Regions from separate parts of the Novosphingobium sp. BL-S-20 genome, predicted to be linked through region 2. Evidence: riboswitches for the same ligand, from Rfam matches in the RefSeq annotation. Region 2 holds a riboswitch; each other region holds the start of a gene.
What was found. Region 2 has a riboswitch for cobalamin ahead of cobW (cobalamin biosynthesis protein CobW). Riboswitches for the same ligand answer to the same signal wherever they lie in the genome.
Positions count from the first base shown of each region.

Region 1 (5,059 bases), 830 kb from region 2:
CTTTACCGAAGCCGCACCGGCAAGCTGCTGATGCTCTGGTCCAGCTACGATGCGAAAGGCTATGTCGAAGGGCTGGCCCGCTCCACCTCGGGCCGGGTCGAAGGGCCGTGGGAACAGCTCGGCACCCTCGTCGAGCGCGACAGCGGCCATGGCATGCTGTTCCGCGCTTTCGACGGGCGCCTGATGATGATCGTCCACCGCCCGTTCCGCAACGCGCGCGGCAAACTCTACGAGATGCGCGACGAGGGCGATCGCCTGACCGTTCTGCGCGAGGCCACGGAACTCGACGGCGAACGCGATCCGACCCACAGCTCCCGGACCACGGCTCCCTGATCTTCGCCTTGCGGTCTGCGCGCCCTGCGGCATAAGGCGCGCATGATCGCAGCGACCGTCACCCGCGAAACTCTGCTGGAAGCCGACGCCGACGCCCCCCGCACGCTTACCGACTGCACGCTCGACGAAGGCGACTTTTCCGGTCTCGATCTGGGCGACACGACATTCGAACGCTGTTCGCTGCGCCGCGCCCGGTTCGACGGCGCCAATCTCACCGGCGCCCGCTTCCGCCGCTGCCGTGGGCCGGAAGCGAGCTTCGTCCAGACCGACCTCAGCGATGCGGTGCTGACGGGATGCGATTTCAGCAACGCCCTGCTCCGCCGCGCCCGGCTGACTTCCGCGCGCGTCGAAGGCACCAAGCTGACCGGCGCGGACCTGACCGACGCCGGAGTGCTCGGCGCCTCGTTCGCCGAAGTCCTGTTCGCTTTCGCCCGCCTGCCCGGCCTGTCGCTGCGCAAGACGAAGCTGGTGCGGATCGACTTCTCCGATGCGGACCTCCGGAAATCCGACTTTCGCGGTGCCCTGTTCGAGGATTGCTCGCTGCGCAATGCCACGCTGGAAGGCTGCCGCTTCGAGCAGGCAGACTTGCGCGGTGCCGACCTCGGCGGCATCGAACTGCGCGATGCCTGCCTGTTTCGCGGCGCAGTGATTTCCCGCCTCCAGGCTGCCGAACTGCTTTCCCAGCTTGGCCTCGAAGTTCGCTGACAGGCGCAAGGCATCGCCCTCGCAGCGCTTCAACCGACTTGCACCGCGTCCCGCCCGGCGCTAACGAACCGCATCCGCCGCACTCGAAGGAGCGCAGCGGGCAATGATCGCGCCGGTGTTCCGAAAGGAACTTAAAAGGGAACGCGGTGAGAGGGCTTGCCCTCGAATCCGGGGCTGTCCCTGCAACTGTAAGCGGTGAGCGCGATGCACATCACGCGGCGGGCCAGACGCCCATGCCGCAGCCACTGGGCCGGACGCTAAATCCTGCGAGGCCTGGGAAGGCCGTGCATCAAGCGATGACCCGCGAGCCAGGAGACCTGCCGGCGTCCGGTCGCTCTTGCTTTGGTCCAGGGGATGGCCGGGGCACGGTGATTTCTCCGTCTGAGCGACGAACCCGCGGCAGGGGCCGCACGGTGCGCCGAACGGTCGTCCCAGTCACGGGCGCCCGGTCGCTCGGTGCGCCGGTCATTCGTTCGCGAACGGCAGTCCCCGGCCTAGAGCTCGCTTGGCGCCCGACAGGGGAATGAAATGAAGATCGCAACCGTTTCACACGCGGCGCTTGCCGCGGCGCTGGCGCTCGCCTGCACCGTGCAGGCCCATACTGCGCAGGCTCATGCCGAAGAGACTGATGATGCCGCCTCGATCGTCGTCACCGGGAAAAGCCTGGAGGAGACTCTGCCGCAGGAACTCTCCCGCTACGGCAACGACGTGGCCACCGTCAGCGAGAAGCAGATCAAGGACAGTGGCGCCGTGGACGTGACCAAGGCGCTGGAACAGGTGCCCGGCCTCTACGTGCGCGGCCGCAATGGGCCGTTCACCTATGTCGACGTCTCGCTTCAGGGATCGCGCACGCAGGACGTGCTCTGGACGATGGACGGCATCCGCCTCAACAACCGCCTCTACGGCGGCACTTCGCCCAACGATACCCTGCCCGCCAGCATGATCGAGCGGATCGAGGTGCTGCGCGGCGGCGAAAGCCTGTTCTACGGCACCCAGGCCTCGGCAGGGGTCATCAACGTGGTGACGCGCGGCTTCACCGACGATCTGAACGGCCAGGTCAATGCCTCGGCGGACAGCTGGGGCGGCACCACGCTGGACGGCTATCTGCGCGGCGCCGTGGGCGACCATCGCTTCGTGGCCTATGCCTCGCACAATCGCTCCGAGGGCTACCTGCCCTTCAGCGCCTACCAGCCGAGCCTGACCGACCGGCACCTCGGCTACGACCTCTGGTCGGCCGGTCTCAAGTACCAATACGAGATCGCTCCCGACCTCGCGCTCAATGCCCAGTACCAGCATACCGAGGCGAAGCTCGACAACCTCTCTCCCACCCGCATCCGCGAAAGCCGCAATGACCGCAACGAGGAGATCGCCAGCCTGCGGCTCGACTATACCGGCAGCGACACCGTGCAGTTCTTCCTCAAGGGCTATTTCCACGACTGGAGCACGGCCTATGTCCAGATTCGCAACTCGCTGCCCGATCATGATCCCCAGGTGATCTATCCGGCGGGCACGTTCTGGGGCTACCGCGACTGGGGCGGCAGCGCGGTGGCGAAGCTGCACCTGCATCCCGGCCTCGAATACCTGCTGGGCTACGACTTCCAGAACTTCAGCGGGCGAGACGACGTGCTGCTGATCGCCCCCACCAGCGAACAGGTCCATGCCGGGATTTTCCAGGTCCGCACTACCGACGAGATTTCGTCGAAGGGCCGCCTCGCCGCGGGCCTGCGCTACAACCGCACGGACGGCGCGAAGAAGACGATCTGGAACGTCTCGGGCCGCTACGATTTCGCCGATGCCTTCTATGTGGAGGCGAATGGCGGCACGTCGTTCGTGCTGCCCGACGCCTCGCAGCTCTACGGCAACGATCCCTGCTGCGAGACCGGCAATCCCAACCTCAAGGCCGAGCAGAGCCTCAACCTGAACCTCTCGGGCGGCGGCGTGCTGCCGCTGGGTGCTGCGCAGCTGCGCTGGAAGACGACTTACTTCAACCGCCGCATTAGCGACATGATCGATACGACTTACGACGACCCGGCCTTCCCGAACGGCACTTACGCGAACCTCGACGGCAAAGTCCGCTCGCAGGGCGCGGAACTGGAACTGGGCGCCGAGCTGCCCGGCGGCTGGAATCTCTCGGCCAGCTATACTTACGCCCGCGTGCGCGAGAAGGGCACATCGACCCAGCTCAACCGCAACCCGAAGCAATATGCCAAGGCTAGCCTTGCCTATGCTCCGGAGGACAGGCCCTTCGGCGCCAGCCTCAACCTGAACTGGATCGGCGATGTCTGGTCGACCGCTTCGGGCTTCGGCCGCCGCAACTACGGCAATTACGCGCTCGTCGATTTCGGAGCCTATCTCTACCTCGACGGCGCAGCGCGGCGGAACCGCTTCGGCGTCAATGTCGAGAACCTGTTCGACAAGGAATATGCGACGCGCGGCTATTCTTCCGCCGTGACCGACCAGGGCGCACTCGACGGCAGCAACAGCCGGTTCCTCTACTTCAACCGGGGCGTGCCGCGCACGCTGCGGATGAGCTACGGGCTGAGCTTCTGAGGCCATGACCACGCTCCAGCCTCGGGTGCCTGCGCCCCCGCCAAAGCGCTCTCGCAGCCTTTTGCCGCGCCCCGTCCTCGTGCTTCATCGCTGGCTCGGCGTCTTCGTCGGCCTGCTGATGACGATCTGGTGCCTTTCGGGCTTCGTGATGATCTACGTGGACTATCCGAGGCTGGAGCCCGCCGCGCAGTTGCAGGGGCTTGCTCCCCTGCAACTGCCGCCGGTGGAGACCTGGAGCGCGGTAACCTTGCCGTCCGACCTGCCGATCACCTCCGCCCGCGTCGAGATGCTGGCAGGCAGGCCGGTCCTGCGTGTGGTCCCCGCAAGCGCACCCGACCGTCCGATCCCGCAGATGCGCGCGATCCCCGATGCGATCGACCTCGCGACCGGGCAGCCGCTCGCCCCGCCCGGAACCGCGCAAATCCGCCGGATCGCGGCCGACTTCGCGCAGGGCCACGCCGTCGCGGGCGCGCCCGCCGTCCCCGCCGAGACCGGCATCGACCAGTGGACCGTCCAGACCTACCGGCGCAATGCCCCGCTCTACCGCGTCGATTACGACGATGCGGCGGGAACCGAGATCTACATCTCGGGCAAGTCCGGCGAAGTCGTGCAGCAGACCATCCGCTTCCAGCGCTTCTGGAACTGGCTGGGCGCGGTGCCGCACTGGCTCTACCCGACGATCCTGCGGCAGGACGGTGCCTTGTGGAACGAAGTCGTCGTCTGGACCTCGCTCGCCGGATGCTTCCTCACCGCGACCGGCATCTAGGCGGGCCTCGCCCGTCTGCGCCGCAAGCGCGACGGCAAAGTGGGATCGCCCTATCGCGGTCTCTGGTGGTGGCACCATGTCTTCGGCCTGTTCTTCGGCCTGCTGACCCTGGCCTGGGTGGCCAGCGGCCTGTTCTCGATGAACCCCTGGGGTTTCCTCGATTCCCAGGCCGGTCTTGCCGAACGCGAAAGACTGGCCGGACCGATGCACTGGGACGACGTGCGGCAGGCCCTGTCTGCCCTGAACCACCTCCCCGCCGAGACCCTGCGCATCGAGACCGCGCCGCTCGGCGGCCGGACTTTCCTGCTCGCTACGGATGCCCCCGGCGGAACGCAGCGCTTCGACATCCAAGGGCGGCCCGCCCCGCTCTCCGAACGGGAACTGCGCGCCGCGCTTTCCGGCAAGCCGCCGCTCGCGGCGCTGGAACTGATGGAGGAAGAGGACGCCTATTATTACAGCCACCGCGCCCCGGCCCCGCTGCCGGTCTGGCGGGCGAGGCTGGCCGATGCGGAGACGACGCGGCTCTACATCGATCCGGTCAGCGGACGCCTGCTACGCGCTTTCGACCGTAACGGACGCGGCTTTCGCTGGCTACAGGACGGCCTCCACAGCCTCGATTTTCCCCTGCTGCGCAAGCGCCCCTGGTGGGATTTCCTCGTCCTGCCGCTGCTGGCGGCGGTTACGCTGGTCTGCGCCACGGGAACC
Region 1 is NZ_CM145493.1:491,127-496,185, reverse strand. It holds gene ACZ1II_RS02260 (glycoside hydrolase family 43 protein) at 1-333, shown strand, start outside; gene ACZ1II_RS02255 (pentapeptide repeat-containing protein) at 376-1,038, shown strand; cobalamin riboswitch at 1,137-1,377, shown strand; gene ACZ1II_RS02250 (TonB-dependent receptor plug domain-containing protein) at 1,567-3,588, shown strand; gene ACZ1II_RS02245 (hypothetical protein) at 3,650-4,354, shown strand; gene ACZ1II_RS02240 (hypothetical protein) at 4,394-5,059, shown strand, end outside.
Region 1: linked by a shared signal. The riboswitch ahead of ACZ1II_RS02250 (TonB-dependent receptor plug domain-containing protein) and the one ahead of cobW (cobalamin biosynthesis protein CobW) in region 2 are both predicted to bind cobalamin.

Region 2 (5,059 bases):
CGCCGCGCCATAGAGCGCCAGCGCCGTCACCAGTCCCGCACCTTTCTGGGTATCGCGGCTGACGAGTTCCTCTTCCTGCGGCTCGGTATGCGCCATTCTGGCGTGTTCGGGAACAGCATGTTCAGGCGCAGCATGGGCCGAGTGGCTTTCCTCGTAACCGATCGCGAGGTCGATCTGCGGTTCGGCGAAACCGCGTGCGAAAAGCGTGGCAAGCAGCGCGCCCAGGATGCCGGCAAGCATCCCGCGCCAGAGCAGGTCTCTTGTCATCGCCGGATCAGTGGCAGGGGAAGCCGAGCAGGTGGCGTCCGTCGTGCACGAATTCATGCACGTACATGCCCTGGAACAGCGAGAAGGCACCCTGTTCGGTGCTCACGAAGTAGATGAAGATCACCGCCAGCAGCGTGCCGAGCACGGCCCAGGGAGCGATATCCTCGATCGGAATGGCATTGCCGCCCTCGACCGGAATGAAGGCGTCATCGAATACTGCGGCGGAAACAGCCATTGTCATGCTCCTTGGCGGGATTGCGCGTCCCCGGAAAACCTGCTGCCGAGAAGGAAGGTCTGGCTCTCGACGGGATGGCTCCCGTGCGATTACAGTGGCGCGACCGCGCCGGATTTTCACCGGCTTCTTCGATACTCGACGCCGCTTCCTTAGGACCGCGCGGGCAGCGGCGTCAACGACTTCACGGAATTTACGCTTGGCGACCTCCCTCCTGCTGATCTGTATCACCGCTACGGCATCGAGCCGGGAGGGCCGTTTTCCCGACCCGGCTGAACCGATCGATCCCGCCGGGTCCCGCGCTGCCGCGCGCGCCGCGCTGCCGGATCGCTTCCGCGCGGCGGCCTACCGCAGCCCTTCCCGCGCCGCCGCCGAAACCGCTTCCGCAATGGCGCTGACCGCAGGAGAGGACGCCGCACTTGCCGATCTCGACCATGGGCGCTGGACCGGCCGCTCTTTCGCCGAGCTTGGAGCCAGCGAACCCGGCGCGCTCGGCTCCTGGCTCGCCGACCCGACACAGGGCGCGGCGGATGGTGAATCCATGGAGCAGGCGCGAAACCGCGTCGGCGCGTGGATGGACCGGATCGTGGCTCAGGATCGGCCGGTCTGCGCCATCACTCACCCGATGATCGTCCGCGCCGCCCTTGCCCATGCGCTGGACCTGCCGCTGCGGGCAACGCTCGCCATCGACGTGGCGCCGCTCTCGCACGCCATGCTCTCGTTCAACCGCTCGTGGCGATTGCAGTCGCTGGGGCTTGCGAGCGGGCACGCGCCCGGCTAATCGCCTCCGGGTTTGAGGGACAGGTTGTGCCTCGGCAAAGATCGCGCCGGTGCCCCGCAAGGGGCTTAATACGGGAACACGGCAAGGATGGTTCGCCATCCGGACCGGGCTGTCCCTGCAACTGTAAGCGGCGAGCGCGATGCACATTCGCGGCGGGGCAAGTGCTCCCGACGCAGCCACTGGGCCGGACGCTAAATCCTGCGAGGCCTGGGAAGGCCGTGCATCACGCCCTGACCCGCGAGCCAGGAAACCTGCCTGCGTCGATGTCGCTCTTGCCCGGGTCCAGGGGATGGCCAAGGCACGGTAACTCTTCCGTCTGAGCGACGTGATGCATGCGGCCGGGGCCGCAGCGGCATGCCGTGTCGGGCGCCCGTGCGCCGGTCCGACAAGGCGCGTCGCCATCGCCGCTTGTGCGGCGGGAAGCCCCGCCGTTTCAGGTCGCTGGCGCGCGGGAGACGACATATGAGCAAAGTTCCCACCACCGTCATCACCGGCTTCCTCGGCGCCGGCAAGACCACGCTGATCCGCCACCTGCTGCAAAACGCCAAGGGCCGCCGCCTTGCCCTCATCATCAACGAATTCGGCGATGTCGGCGTGGACGGCGAACTGGTGAAGGGCTGCAACGACGAAGCCTGCCCGGAGGACGACATCGTCGAACTGGCCAACGGCTGCATCTGCTGCACCGTCGCCGACGACTTCCTGCCAACCATGCAGAAGCTGCTCGACCGCGAGAACAAGCCCGATCACATCATCATCGAAACCAGCGGCCTTGCCCTGCCCAAGCCGCTGGTGAAGGCCTTCCAATGGCCCGACATCCGCACCCGCGCCACGGTTGACGGTGTGGTCGCGCTGATCGACGCCGATGCCGTCGCGGCGGGCCGTTTCGCCGCCGACGAGGCGGCGCTGGCCGCTGCCCGCGCGGCAGACCCGATGCTGGACCACGAAAGCCCGCTGGAAGAACTGTTCGAGGAACAACTGGGCTGCGCCGACATGGTCGTGCTCAACAAGACCGACCTCGTCGACCCGCAAGCGCTCGCCCATGTCGAGACGCTGGTGCTGGCCGAAACGCGTCCCGGCGTGAAGATCGTGCGCGCCGATCACGGCGCCGTCGATATCGCCGCGCTGCTGGGCATCACTGCCGCGGCCGAGGACGACCTCGATTCCCGCCCCTCGCACATAGACGGGCTGGACGAGGATCACGACCATGACGACTTCGACAGTTTCGTGGTCTCCGGCAGCGATGTGGCCGATCTCGACGCCCTGCTCGCTCGTTTTAAGGACCTGATCGCAGAGCACGACATTCTGCGCGTAAAGGGCATGGTTGCCGTTGGCGGCAAGCCCAGCCGCCTGGTCGTGCAGGCCGTCGGCCCGCGCATCCAGCACTTCTACGACCGCACCTGGCTGCCGCAGGAAGGCCGCCGCACCCAGCTCGTCATCATCGGCCAGAAGGGACTGGACCGCGCTGCCATCGAGGCGGGGCTTGCCGAGGTTCTCGGTACTGTAGACGCCTGATGCACCTGCTGTCCGCCACGCCGGGGACGATCTCCAACGGCGAGGAGGCAATCGACCTGGATCAGTCTCCCGGCGACATGGTGATCCTCACCGTGGCGGACAGCGAACTCGCCTGCTTTGCGGGCGCGGCGGCGCGCATGCCTGAAGGCGCGCCCAGCATTCGCCTCGCGAACCTTATGCAATTGCGTCACCCCTATTCGATCGACCTCTATGTCGAGAAGGTGATCGCGCATGCCAAATTCGTCTGCGTGATCCTGCTCGGCGGCAAGAGCTACTGGGGCTACGGCATCGACGAGATCGCCCGCGTCGCGCGCGAGAACGGCATTGCCTTCGCCGCCATTGCCGACGGGCGAGAGGCCGACCCGGCGCTCGACCGCGCTTCCACCCTGCCTGCTGATCTGCGCGAGCGGATGCGCGACTATCTGCGGCAGGGCGGCGTGGCCAATGCGCTGTCGTTCCTGCGCACCGCTGCGCGGACCATCGGCCATGACGCGGGCGAGCCGGACGATCCGGTGCCGGTGGCAGATGCCGGGCTTTACCTTGCGGGCACCGAGCGCGCCGGGCTTGCCGAAGTGCAGGCAGGCTGGGCCCAAGGCCGCCCACTCGCGTTGCTGGTGTTCTACCGCGCGCTGATGATCGCGGGCACGACGGACGCCGTGGACGCCATGATCGCGGCGCTGCAGGAGCGCGGCTTCAACGTCGCCGCCGTTCACGTTCGCGCCTTGCGGGAGCCTTTCGCCGTGGACTGGCTGGGCGGACTGCTGGGAGAGATCGCGCCCGATGTGATCGTCAATGCCACCAGTTTCGCCTCCTCCTCCGCAGGCGACGACCGCAAGCCGGGCATTCTCGAAAAGGCGGACTGCCCGATCCTGCAAGTCGCTTTCGCGGGCGTCGAGGAAAGCGATTGGCAGAACGCCGCACGCGGCCTTGGTCCGCGCGATCTTGCCATGAACGTAGCACTGCCCGAAGTGGACGGCCGCCTGTTCACGCGCGCCGTCGCCTTCAAGGCCGCCGCGCGCTTCGACGAAGTGACCCAGTGCGGCATCGTCGTCCCGCGCGTCGCGCCGGACCGGGTGACCTTCGTCGCAGACCTTGCCGCGAACTGGGCGAACCTGCGCCGGACTGCGCCGCCCGAGCGCCGCGTGGCGCTGGTACTGGCGAACTATCCCAACCGCGACGGGCGCATCGGCAACGGCGTCGGCCTCGACACCCCTGCGAGCACTGCCGCGATCATCGCCGCTTTAACCAAGGCAGGCTATGACACCGGCGATGCGCCAGAGGACGGCGCCGCGCTGATGCGCGTGATGACCGGCGGCGTGACCAACGACCTGACATCGCTCGAACGACCGGGCGAGGTTGCGCTGCCGCTTTCGGCCTACGAAGCCGCCTTCGCAATGGTGCCCGAAAGCGCGCGGGAGGCCATGTCCGAACGCTGGGGCGAACCCCCGGCTGATCCCTTCGTGCGGGACGGCGCCTTCCGCCTGTCGGTGCACCGCTTCGGCAATCTCGCCGTCGCCGTGCAGCCCGCGCGCGGCTACAACATCGACCCCAAGGCCAGCCATCACGATCCGGCCCTGCCGCCGCCGCACGCCTACCTCGCCTTCCACGTCTGGCTGGCGCAGGACTTCGGCGCGCAGGCGGTGGTCCATGTCGGCAAGCACGGCAATCTGGAATGGCTGCCCGGCAAGGCCATCTCGCTCTCACGCGAGTGCTTCCCGGAGATCTGCGCCGGGCCGCTGCCGCAACTCTACCCCTTCATCGTCAACGACCCCGGCGAAGGCACGCAGGCCAAGCGCCGGATCGGCGCGGTGGTGATCGACCACCTCACCCCGCCGCTGACCCGCGCCGAAACCTATGGCCCGCTCAAGCAGCTTGAGGCGCTGGTGGACGAATATTACCTCGCCGCCGGGATGGACCCGCGCCGTCTCGACCGGTTGCGCCGCAATATTCTCGATCTGGCGCGCAGCCATGGTCTCGACCGCGATGCCGGGGCCAGCGGCGACGATGACGATGCGCTTTCGGCCATCGACAATTACCTCTGCGAATTGAAGGAATTGCAGATCCGCGACGGTCTGCATGTCTTCACTAGGTCGCCCGAAGGCCGATTGCGGCGTGACCTACTGGTCGCGCTGGCCCGCACGCCCCGCGGCTATGACCATGACGGACAAGCCTCGCTGCTGCGGGCGATGGCGGACGATTTCGGACTGGATTTCGACCCACTCGACTGTCGGATGGGTGATCGCTGGAACGGGGCCCGGCCGCAAGCG
Region 2 is NZ_CM145493.1:1,320,032-1,325,090, forward strand. It holds gene ACZ1II_RS05490 (CbtA family protein) at 1-267, opposite strand, end outside; gene ACZ1II_RS05495 (CbtB domain-containing protein) at 275-502, opposite strand; gene ACZ1II_RS05500 (histidine phosphatase family protein) at 699-1,280, shown strand; cobalamin riboswitch at 1,312-1,553, shown strand; gene cobW (cobalamin biosynthesis protein CobW) at 1,743-2,792, shown strand; gene cobN (cobaltochelatase subunit CobN) at 2,792-5,059, shown strand, end outside.

Region 3 (5,059 bases), on a different replicon from region 2:
GCCAGGGCCGCGCAGGCGATGAACCCGTCGAGCAGCACCGGCACCCGCAAGTGCCGCGCCGCCAGCACCGCCCCTGCCATGGCCGCGATCTCGCGCCCGCCGAGACGGCGCAGGGTCTCGAAGGCATCGGTGCAATCGGCCCCGTGCAGCGCGAGGGCCGCCGCCAACGCCTCGGCCTTGCGCGCAAGGCCCGCATCGTCGAGGCCGGTGCCCCGCCCCACCCATTCCCCGGCATCCCCGCCGAAGATTTGCGCGGCCAGCGCGGCAGCGGGGGTCGTATTGCCGATGCCCATCTCGCCCACGAAGAACAGGTCGCTATCCGCCTTGACCGCCGCCGCCCCGGCATTGAGCGCGGTCAGACACTCCGCCTCGCTCATCGCCGGTTCGCGGGTGATGTCCCCGGTCGGGCGGTCGAGGTCGAGCGGGACGACCGCCAGCTGCGCACCGCAAGCCGCCGTCAGCGCATTGATCGCCGCGCCGCCCGCCTCGAAATTGGCGACCATCTGCACGGTGACTTCCGGCGGATAGGCACTGACCCCGCGCGCGGCGACACCGTGGTTGCCTGCGAAGATCACCGCACGAATGCGGTCGGCGCGGGGCCGCTCGCGGCCCTGCCAGCCCGCCATGAACACCGCGATCTCCTCCAGCCGCCCGAGCGAGCCGAGCGGCTTGGTGAGCACCGCCTGACGCGCACGCGCGGCGTCCAGCGAAGCACCATCGGGTTCGGGCAAGTCGGCGAGCGCGGCGGCGAAGGCGGCGCGGTTCTCGAAACGGATCATGTGCCGATGTAGCCTTCGGGCGGGGTGCGCGTGATGAAATGGCCTTTCACGCCCTGCGGCCATTCGCGGTAGGGCACCTGCCCGTGCTCGCTGGCGGCATGGCGCGAAGCATATTCGAGGATCGCACGGGCGGCTTCTTCATCCGGCGTGAAGTCGCCGAGCACATAGCCGAGCTTGCCCGGCGCCCGGATCGCCACGGTGCATTGGCGCTGGCAGGCGAAGAGACAGGGCATCTCCTGGACCGCCACGCCCTGAAGCGCGGGATCAGCCGCCTGCACCGCGCGCATGGCCTCTGCCAGCGCCGCGCCGCCGCGCTGGCCGTTCTCGTCCTCGCGCACTTCGGCGGAGTGTCGGCAGGTGTTGCACACCACCACGGAAGGGCCGGGTTCGACGGGATGCAGCATCAGAACCGGCTCCTCAGGCCCAGATAGACGGTGCGGCCAAGCGTGCCGTAGCCGCTCACGGTCTCGTATTTCTCGTCGCCCACGTTTTCGATACGTCCTTGAAGAATCAGGCCTTCCCTGACCTGCCACTGCGCGCGCAAATCCACCAGCCAGGCATCGTCCAGCGTCGCGGTGCCGGTCGCGGCGTTATAACTCTCGCCCGAATAGCGCGCGGCGATGCTGGCCCGCAGGCCCTGCGGCAGGTCCAGCCCTGCCTCGGCATTGGCCAGATGGCGCGGCACCCGTTGAAGCTGGCGGCCGTAAGTGCTGCTGCCCGAAGTGCGGTCCTCGGCCTCGATCCAGCTATAGTTGCCCTCGGCGAAGAGGATGCCCCACCGGGCCGAAGCCGTCAGTTCCAGCCCGCGCGCATGGCTGGCCTTGACGTTGGCGTAGTAACCGAAGCGCGTAGTCGTGCTGCCGGGGACGGTGCAGACGTCGGGCAGCACGCCGCTGGTCGGGCAATAGGCGAAGTCGATCAGGTTGTCGGTATCGCGCTCGAACCATGTCGCGGAAAGCCGCAGCACTTCGCCGAAGCCCTGTTCCGCGCCAAGTTCCCAGCCCCTGGCCTTCTCGGGCTTGAGGTCGCTCACGCCGTAGAGGCTGAACAGCTGGTAGAGCGACGGCGCCTTGAAGCCCTCGTCATAGCTGGCGCGCAGCACGGTGGCGCCGGCATTGGGCGTATAGACCGCACCCGCGCTGAACACCGTATTGCCGCCGAAGCGCGACTGGTGATCGTAGCGCGCGCCGCCGTTCATGGTCAGGCCCGCCAGCGGCGTCAACCGGAGTTCGCCGTAGACGCTGTCGGTATCCGCCCGTTCCGGCGTCAGCAGGTAGGGCACGGTGCTGTTGGCAGGAGAGGCAGTGGTCATCCGCTGTTCCTCGCGTTCGGCACCGAATACCGCCTGCACCGCGTCCGAGACGGTGTAGGTCCCCTGATATTCGAAGCGGCGCACGCGGCCATGGGCATCGAACGTGAGCTGGCGGAGGGACCGGGCGGGGTCGTAGTTCTCGCGGTCGGTCTCGGTCTGGAGCACGGCCACGCGGTTCGCCAGCCTGCCGTCCAGCAGCGCGAAATTGAGACCGGCATAGCCCGACCATTCCCTAGTCCGGCCATAGGCAAGCGAATCCCCTGCGATGCCGTCGAATTCGTTCTTCGAATCCGACCAGTAGCCGCGCAAGTCCAGCGAGACGCCAGGCGCGACGCGCAAGGTCAGGGTGCCGCTGGCGGAACTGCGCCGGTAGCCGTCGTCCTCGCTGCCGTTGGAGCGGGCCGAGATGCCGTCCGTGGTGAAGCGCGAGGCGGCGAGGCGCCAGTCGATCGCCTCGGATGTGCCGCCCACCCCGGCGCGGGCAGAGACGGTGTCGTGGGTCCCGGCCTCTACCGCGAAGCTGCCTTCGAGCGGCTCGACCGGGCGGCGGGTGCGCACGTTGCCGACGCCGCCGATGGCATCGCTGCCCCAGAGGATCGACTGCGGCCCGCGCAGAATCTCGATCCGCTCGGCATCGTCGACGAAGAAGTTCGCAAAACCGTAGCCGCCCGCAGTGGAGGACGCATCGGACAGGCGCATGCCGTCGATCACCATGACCGTCTGCCCGGCGTCGGCACCACGAATGCGCAGCGAGGTGGTGGTGCCGTAGCCGCCGTTGCGCGACAGGCTGATGCCCGGCGTGCGCAGGAGAATGTCGGTCAGTGCGATCGGCTGGGCGGCGACGATCTGCGCGTCGTCGAGCACGGTGACGCTGTCGGCCACGCGATCGGCGGCGACCGGAGTGCGCAGCGCGCTGACGACGATGCGGTCATGTTCCTCGGAGGCATCGGCCTCCTCGGCCTGTGCGGCCATCGGGGAGAAAGCCAGCGCGAGAGCGAGAGTGCTGGCGGCGGAAATTCGGCAGTTCACGGCATGTCCTTCAGGCGAGCATCGAACCCGGCCGGACCGACGTGCAGGCAAAGGACATGTGATCGCGGCAGGCGACGACAGGCCCTTTCGCACCGCGAGACGGCACGGCAGTGGCTGTCGCTCGGCGAGGTATGGCCCCGTTCGCCCGGCTCACCCTGTCCGGTCGAAGAACGACTGCGGCAGGCAGGTCTCCTGGCTCACGGGTCAGTGCCGGTTCAGCCGCCTTCTCGGGAGCTTGCACCCCCAATGGCGAAATGGCCGAACGGCTCGCCGCTTACAGTTGCAGGGGCAGCCCGGGCCTTGAACCCGCGTTCCCTTTTGATCCCCTCGCGGGGAACCTGTCGCAGGCGTGGCCTTATCCCGCCGGGGTGGCCCGTGCAAGTAGGGGGCAGGCCCGGTGCTTGCGCAGGCCGGCGAAGTGCCATAGTCCCACCGCCGCAAAGGGTGCCCGCCAGGGCTTAATCGGGAAGTCCGGACTGCGGGGATAGCCGCGGCGACCGGCACTGCTCCCGCAACTGTCACCGGGGATGCGCCCCGCCACCATGCCATTGGAGCCGTTCGGCTTCGAGAAGGCGGCGGAAGGCGCGAAGAGCCGGCAAGTCAGGAAACCGGCCCTTCGCCGTCGATCCTTCGCGCGGGCGGGATGTACCGGGCGAACGAGGGCCGCTTCCCGTGGGGGGAAGCCCCCTTCGCGTGACGACATGCGTGCGTTTGCGCCGAAGGGGGAATGAAGATGCGCCGCTGCCTTGCCTGCCCGTCCGGGCGATATTCATGACCGGCCCGATGGCCGGCTGCCCTGCCCTGCTCGTCACCGCGCCATCGTCGGGACAGGGCAAGACCCTCGTCACCGCCGCCCTCGCCCGCCGCCATGTCCGGGAAGGACGGCGAGTGCGGATATTCAAGTGCGGGCCGGACTTCCTCGATCCGATGGTGCACGAAGTGGCCAGCGGCGCGCCGGTCCATCAACTCGACCTGTTCATGTGCGGTGAGGACCAGTGCCGCGCCCTGCTGCACGAGGCGGCGCAGGAAGCGGACCTGATCCTGATCGAGGGAGTCATGGGCCTGTTCGACGGCACTCCCTCCTCCGCCGACCTTGCCCGGCACTTCGGCCTGCCGGTCATGGCGGTGATGGACGGGTCCTCGATGGCACAGACCTTCGGCGCGCTCGTCCACGGCCTCGCCACCTACCGGGACGACGTGACCCTGGCCGCGGTGCTCGCCAACCGCGTCGGCAGCGAGCGCCATGCCGAACTGCTGGAGCGGGGCCTGACCACCGGCAAGACGGACGGCGTGCAATGGCTCGGCGCGATGCGGCGCGAAGAGGACATGGGCCTTCCCGAACGCCACCTCGGCCTCGTGCAGGCTGGCGAAGTCGCGGATATCGAAGCCCGGATCGACCGCGCCGCCGACTTGCTCCCCGAAAGCGCGCTCTGGCTGCCCGAGCCGGTGTCCTTCCCGGCGCCCCGTCCTGCCGCGCCCATGCCCGCCGCACTGGCAGGCAGGCGCATCGCCATCGCCCGCGACGAGGCTTTCGGCTTCATCTACCGGGCCAATCTCGACTTTCTCGAACAAGCCGGCGCACAGCTCTCGTTCTTCTCGCCCCTTCGCGATAGCGCCTTGCCGGACTGCGATGCGCTGTGGCTGCCGGGCGGCTATCCCGAGCTTCACCTTTGCGCACTCTCGTCAAATCGCGCGATGATCGAAGCGATCCGGGAGCACTTCCTGGCCGGGCGCCCGATTCTCGCGGAGTGCGGCGGCATGCTCTACACCTGCGAGCGACTGACGGATACGGCAGGCAGTGCCGCGCCGATGCTGGGCCTGCTCCCTGCAAGCGCGACCATGCAGAAGCGCCTGGTCGCGCTTGGCATGCAGGAAGCGGAACTGGAAGGCCATGCCGTGCGCGGCCACACCTTCCACTATTCGCGGCTGGAGACCGCCC
Region 3 is NZ_CM145494.1:2,743,686-2,748,744, forward strand. It holds gene cobT (nicotinate-nucleotide--dimethylbenzimidazole phosphoribosyltransferase) at 1-779, opposite strand, end outside; gene ACZ1II_RS20490 (DUF1636 domain-containing protein) at 776-1,183, opposite strand; gene ACZ1II_RS20495 (TonB-dependent receptor plug domain-containing protein) at 1,183-3,063, opposite strand; cobalamin riboswitch at 3,286-3,477, opposite strand; cobalamin riboswitch at 3,546-3,751, shown strand; gene ACZ1II_RS20500 (cobyrinate a,c-diamide synthase) at 3,892-5,059, shown strand, end outside.
Region 3: linked by a shared signal. The riboswitch ahead of ACZ1II_RS20495 (TonB-dependent receptor plug domain-containing protein) and the one ahead of cobW (cobalamin biosynthesis protein CobW) in region 2 are both predicted to bind cobalamin.